One region of the Arthrobacter sp. 05L417 genome, then DNA from elsewhere that is predicted to be linked to it. Evidence: predicted binding sites of a transcription regulator. Region 1 holds the regulator's gene; the other holds the start of a gene.
What was found. The regulator LexA, encoded in region 1, represses DNA repair genes until DNA is damaged. The targets are predictions, from matches to a motif close to TCGAACANNTGTTCGA.
Positions count from the first base shown of each region.

Region 2: the regulator LexA is predicted to act here: its motif matches at 2,138-2,153, upstream of AC1DJW_RS19335 (LexA family protein).

Region 1 covers NZ_JBFTOG010000020.1:49,111-52,523, reverse strand. The annotation lists gene AC1DJW_RS15225 (pentapeptide repeat-containing protein) at 1-430, opposite strand, end outside; gene lexA (transcriptional repressor LexA) at 1,002-1,751, opposite strand; gene AC1DJW_RS15215 (LysM peptidoglycan-binding domain-containing protein) at 2,119-2,478, shown strand; gene AC1DJW_RS15210 (histidinol-phosphate transaminase) at 2,569-3,413, shown strand, end outside.
Region 2 covers NZ_JBFTOG010000031.1:48,706-52,118, forward strand. The annotation lists gene AC1DJW_RS19325 (hypothetical protein) at 211-360, opposite strand; gene AC1DJW_RS19330 (Y-family DNA polymerase) at 370-1,668, opposite strand; gene AC1DJW_RS19335 (LexA family protein) at 1,661-2,092, opposite strand; gene AC1DJW_RS19340 (DUF4238 domain-containing protein) at 2,256-3,302, shown strand.

The sequences.
Region 1 (3,413 bases):
GTTCAAGCCGTGCATCCCTGAGGTCTGCGCCGAGCAGATCGGCCCCCGATAAGTCACTGTCCCGCAGATCCGCGGCAATCAGGTAGGCCCCTCTGAGGTTTGCCCCGCATAACCGGCGGGACCTGAGATTTTTGCCCATCAGATCAGCTCCCGGCTTCAGCGCGGAATCAAGATGATCGCCTCCGGCGGCGAAGTAGGAGGCCCGTACTTCTTCGCTGACTTCCATGAGCGTTGACCTCACCTGGGAGTGAAGTTCTTGAATGTCCAGTGAAAGCAGGTCCGGCAGCTCGCCGCCGACTGCCTGTTCGATCGTGTTCCGGAGCTGTATCGCACGATGTGAGGAGTCGGGATCGAAAGTTCGTGCCTGTGCGTCAGCCAGGTACCAAAGCATCTCATGAAGCCGTCTGGCGGCTTTGAATGCCGAAAACATCTCGTCTTTTATATCAGGGTACGCAAGCCAGCTCTTTCCGGCGAAGAACCCTTGCGATACGTTCTGGCCGGCCCCGAAGCAGTCAAAGACCGTGCAGCCACGAAAGCCTCTTGGGCGCAGGCTGTCGTGGATTGTGCAGGAGAAGTCAGCTGCAAGGTTTTGGCACGGAGAGCCTGCGGGTTTGTCGAGTGCGAAATCTGCAGAGCGGGAGAACCCGAACGCTGTGCAGCAGAGGGCAAAGCAGTTTCCGCAGTCAGGGCGCAGGGATTGCCGGTCGAGGGAAGGTGATGAGGGTTCGGTATGGTTCGCTGACGTTGTTTGCATGTGATCTTCCAGGAGTGAGTTCGGTGGGGGCCGGTGAGCAGGGGAAGTCCATATGGAGTTCCCCTCGCGGGCGCACGGAATCACTGCTCGCTAAGGAGCGGCCTGGAATCGCTGAAAGGCCTGTGGGTCACAGAGAAAAATGAAGTATCACTGGCAGCAGAATACCTGACTACCACCACCGGCGGAGAGGCGGCAGGCCACGGGCCCAGTGCCGTCAAAGCTACCGCGCCGTCAAAGCTAACGCGGACTAAAGCGAGCGCAGGACCGAGACGACTTTGCCCATGATGGTGGCATGGTCGCCCAGGATGGGCTCGTACTGCGTGTTCTGGGGGAGCAGCCACGTGTGGCCGTCGCGCTGCCGGAAGGTCTTGACGGTGGCTTCGTCGTCCAGGAGTGCGGCCACGATGTCGCCGTTGAGTGCGTCGTTCTGCCGCCGTACCACCACCCAGTCTCCATCGCAGATAGCGGCGTCGATCATGGAATCTCCGGCGACCTTCAGCATGAAGAGCTCGCCATGTCCTACCAACTGCCGGGGCAGCGGCAGGACGTCTTCAACGGTCTGGTCCGCCAGGATGGGTCCACCGGCGGCAATGCGCCCTACAAGGGGAACCATGGCCGTGTCACTGGCACTCGCGAGCTCTGTGACGGCCAGGCCGCCGGCGCTACGGAGTTTCGCCGGCGCTTCAACGCCGGGGATGACGGAGCCGCCGTCAAGGGTCAACGGCATGAGGACTTCCATTGCGCGAGGGCGCTTGGGATCGCGGCGAAGATAGCCGAGCTTCTCGAGCTGTGACAACTGGTGCGTGACGCTGGACAAGCTGGCCAAGCCAACGGTGTCCCCGATCTCGCGCATCGACGGCGGATAACCGTGATCGTTCACTGAACGTTGGATGGTCTCCAGGATTTTCTTCTGGCGGACGGTCAGGCTCTTGGGGGCCTTTTGCGGCTGTTGGCTCCGCGCCGAGGCCGACCCGCTGCCAGTGGCTTTCGCTGCCATGTTCGCCAACGCCCTTCCGTTCCACCCGTGCGGCCCTGAGGCGCTTGCCGGGACTAGCGGCCTGAAATGTCAGACCCTCCTGTTGCACTGATTCAGTGCTCGTTCCTTCACTCAAACGTAGGGCAGGCGCAGGCGTTTATCAAACATTTGTTCTAGCGAGTCTCGACATCGTTCGTTGATAAGTGCTAAAAATGTCGTAGCAAAGTTCGAATATGTGTTCTATAAAAGTGATGCAGGCTCCGGTTGTTCGTTCGAATCGTTCGAAGACAACAACGAACAACCGTCCTGCAAGCACTGACTGAAGGCAAGAATTGGCAGCCGCAACCAGGGATTCCGGGACGCGGCATTGTTCAGAAGGGCTCAGCTCATGTCCGCAATCACCATCACCCACACGCCCGGCCGCAAGGCGGCACTTGGACGGCTCCGCCTGACCCGCCGGGGCCGCATGGTCTTCTTCGGCTTCCCGGCAATGCTCCTGGTTGCAGCCCTGCTGAGCCTGGCGGGATTCCTGAATTCGCCGGCCAAGGCTGCTGATTCCACCGCGGAGCTGCAGCCCACCTCCAGTACGAGCGTCACGGTACAAGTGGGCCAGTCTTTGTGGGGGATTGCGGGAATTGCCGCACCGTCCCGGGATCCGCGCGACGTTGTGGCCGAGATTATCCAGCTGAACAACCTCCAGGACGGCCATATCGTGCCAGGCCAGCAACTGTTCATTCCTGCCACTTAGCAGCAACGTTGACCGGGTTGCATGTGCCTGAAACGGTCCCCGGGCCGTCACAGTTTCAGGGCATCCGCCGCTGCACCTTAAACTGTCATGGTGAGTGAGCAGCTTGAACGACTTGACCGACTTCCCCTCCGGACCAACCTCCGCGGCCTGAGCCCGTATGGCGCGCCGCAGCTTGATGTTCCGATTTTGCTCAACGTCAACGAAAACACTCATGGCGTACCAGCTGATGTCCAGGCGGCCATCACCGAAGCTGTCGCGGCGGCCGCCGTCGGACTGAACCGCTATCCGGATCGCGAGTTCACCGAACTGCGCGAGGCCCTCGCGGAATACCTCGGCCACGACCTTGCGGCCGAGAACATCTGGGCAGCCAACGGCTCCAATGAAGTGTTGCAGCAGATCCTCCAGGCTTTCGGTGGCCCCGGCCGGACCGCGCTCGGTTTCCCGCCCACGTACTCCATGTACCCCCTGCTGGCCAGCGGAACCGACACCGCGTACATCGCGGGAGTCCGCGCTGAAGACTATGGACTTGATGCAACCTCGGCCGCCGCGCAGGTCCGCGAGCTCAAGCCGAATGTCGTGTTCCTCTGCTCTCCGAACAACCCCACCGGCACCGGACTCGGCCTCGACGTTGTCGAAGCCGTCTACGAAGCCGGCGAGGCGAGCCAGACAATGGTGATCGTGGACGAGGCCTACCACGAGTTCGCCCACGACAACACGCCAAGCGCATTGACGCTCCTCCCCGGCCGGGAGCGCCTTATTGTCTCCCGCACCATGAGCAAGGCGTTCGCCCTTGCCGGTGCACGCATCGGCTACATGGCAGCTGCCCCCGAGGTCGCCGATGCGATCCGCTTGGTCCGCCTTCCGTACCACCTCTCCGCCATCACGCAGGCAACCGCGCTGGCGGCCCTCCGGCACCGCGAAGCCCTCATGGCCGA
Region 2 (3,413 bases), on a different contig from region 1:
GCCGCTGACTGTGTACAACCGGCGCCCGGGCGTCCACAGAAAAGTCCCGGCGCGCCGCCGGACCCGGGCGCGTCTCCGGATTCCGTGCCCCGGGCCTCGTACGCGCAGATACGTCCGCGCGGAATTAAAGGAGGCTGCGGAACCAAAGAATTTCCAGGCCTATGCTGAGGATTGCTCCGAACTCCCGGCTTGCTTAGGAATGAGCCTGGTTTAGTAGTGGTCTGTCCGGATCACGATCGCCCTGCTGCCCTGCGGAATCTGGGTCCGGGCCATGGCAAAAGCATCTTCGTAGGTGTCGGCGGTGCCGCTGACTTTGCTCTGTGCGCCGTCGCCGTCTTCGACTGTCAATGTAACTTCCACCAGAGCATCTTATGCGGCCTTCACGAGGGGCAGTTCGTCCCAGTGGGTGGTGTAGCGCGGGCTGAGCATGTCTCGTTTCATGGTCCAGTCCGGGCCGCCCTTGATGCCGGCGTGACCGAGCCCGATGGAGCCTCTGCCGTATCTGCCGGCCACTTGTTCCAATAGCGGGCCGATGCCGCGTTCTTCGTGAACGTTCTCGAAGATTTCCAGGGGTTTTTGGTTGCCACTGGGTCTTAGGTCGGTGACCATGATTCCGGCCCGGACGTATTTCACGCCATCGTGGATTCTGGGAATGAGGGCGTGGGCGGCTTTGGTGAGTATTACCGGGTCAGCGGTGGGCATAGGCAGCGCGATGCATACGGAGGGGTATGAGGTGTCGCCGGGGCTGTAGTGGGAGGTGCCGGCGAAGGCGGTGAGCACTTTGGCTTGCAGATCGTGTTTGGCCAGGCGGGCGCTGGCTTGTTGCGCGTAGACGCTCATGACTTGGCGCATGTCTGCCGCCATCGTGATCGGTTTGGAGAAGGACCGGGAGAAGATCAGCTGGTCACGGCCTATCCGTTCTTCCTCCATGGGGATGCAGGGGGTTCCCTGCAGCTCGAGGACGGTGCGCATCATTACCACCGAGAACTTGTCCCGGATGGCCACGGGATTCGTCTTGGACAGGTCAAGAATCGAGTAGATCCCCATCCCCGCCAAGCGTTTCGTGAGTCTGGTGGCGACGCCCCAGATCTCGCTCACGGACAGTCGGGACATGAGTGCTTCGCGTTCGGCCGCGGGCACGGATTCCCACCGGCACACGCCCTCGAAGACAGGGTTGTGTTTGGCCCATTTATTGCTGAGCTTGGCCAAGGTCTTAGTGGGGGCGATGCCCACGCAGACGGGCACGCCGACGTGCGTCCGGCAGGCGTCTTTCATGGCCCGGCCCAGGGCGAGCAGATCCTCTCCGGAGCCCTTGACCCCGAGGAAGCATTCATCGATGCTGTAGATCTCTTGCCAGGCGGAGTACCGGGCCAGGAGCTCCATGACACGGGCGCTGATCGATCCGTAAAGCTCGTAGTTGCTGGATCTCGCCACGAGTCCCCATTCCTTGGCCCTGGGGGCGAGTTTGAACCAGGGCTCTCCCAGCGCGATCCCGAGCTTCTTGGCCTCATCGGAGCGCGTCACCGCGCAGCCGTCGTTGTTGGAAAGGACGATCAGCGGGCGGTTTTCCAGGGAAGGATCGAAGATCCTTTCGGCTGAGGCGTAGAAGCAGTTGACGTCGATGTGTGCGATTTCCTGCATGCGGCGCATCACCGCGGTCCTAGACATAGTGAAGGCACCTGATCGCAACGCCCCAGATCCGAAGATCCGAAAGTTCGGGAACGCGGATCGGCGGGTACTTGGGGTTGTCGGCCTGCAGGATCACGCCGGCCACGGTGATCCGCAGCCGCTTGATGGTCATTTCGCCGTCGAGGATCGCCACCACCACGGACCCGTCCTTGGGCTCCAATGCCCTGTTCACGATGAGTTCGTCGCCGTCGCTGATGCCTCCCGGCTCCATGGAATCCCCGCACACCCTCACGATGAAGGTGCTGGTCTTGTCCTTGATCAGGTGCTCGTTCAGGTCGAGTTCGGAGAAAAAATAGTCTTGGCTCGGAGAAGGGTAGCCCGCGGGGACGGCCCCCGGGGCCACCAGGATGTGCCCCGGAGGCGCCCCCGCATTTATCATGCGAGGGTCCAAAGCAAGACTCATGACACGCCTTCTATAGAATTTTTGTTCTACTTCGATAGTAGAGCTTAGAACAGACATTCTATTTGACGGTTCCTGTCTGGTTTTTGGTTCCGGATCCCCACGGGTGACTGGGCGGTCCGGGAAAGTGCTTTGGGTGCAGACATCGAGGTATAGGGTTTCCGGCATGGGGTCACGTGAGGAATTTGAAGCTCTACTGAATGCACCGCCGGTGCCACTACTGTCGGAGGACCAACCCCCGGATCCAAAGGCATTACTGGCCGTTATTGAAGAGATCTCGTCGGAAATAGCCGAGAGTCGTGAAAGTGGTGTCCCTGCGGGCGGGCCTTCAAGGCAGCACGTTGTTTCTCGGTGCGTTTTGAAGAACTTCACTGGAACCACTGCGGAGGGTGTTAAGCTCGCCAGCGTCGATCTGGATAACGTGTCGAGAGATGGGTACTCGCCAAGTTTGAACGCCATCAAGGGTGCGGGAAGAGTCGATGACTATGTGACGTACGATCCCCTCGGGGCGGAGAAGCTCTGGGCTGTTGTCGAGGACTTGATTCCAGCGGCTATGCACGGCCTCGAAAGTGGACTGCCTGACAAGGATTCGGAGCGGGTTCTGCGCGCCGCTGTTGCTCTCCATTGGGTGCGGCGTCTAGGTACCCGGGACCTCTCAAAGGATGCTTTCCTTGAGGCGCTGGAGGAGGCGAGAAAGCCGGAATCAATTGAGGGAATCCTGAACGTCGCCGCTGCCATGGGCATCCCAACGGCTGGTAACACAGTCGAGTCCGTCCGTTCGGGACTCGACCTGATTGTGAACCTATACGACGAGGGTGTTCTATTCCGCTTGAGCTTGGACCGGCTATTCCGCGTTGCCTTACAGGCATCCCAGCTAGGCCGCTTCCACCTACTTGAAGCACCTGAGTCCACCAGCTTCATCGTGAGCGACCACCCCGTCGTAGTTCACGATATGGACGGGCAACATACACCGGATTTAGCGCTATTCGGGCTGCTGTCGATGGCAATGCCAGTTTCACCGCGCTACATGATTCAGATTTGTCGTGACGGGCAAGGTGATACCGCTCTTCGCAGGCTTCTCATGAGCGAAGAAGTCGAAGCGTGGAACCGTCTCCAAGTCGCTCAGGCGCGCAAATTCGTCATGTACCATCCCGACTCCGATTTCCAGGAGTTCGTTCGCGAGCACGCTGTGGATAGTTCAAGGCACGCCTGAGTGGCGACGACGTGAATCCCGCCAGGGCATTGCCGGCCCCGAGGCCGTCTGCCACTGAAAGAGGCAGCCGCCGTTGTGGCAGCGAAATGAGCTGCCTGCACATCAGCGGTC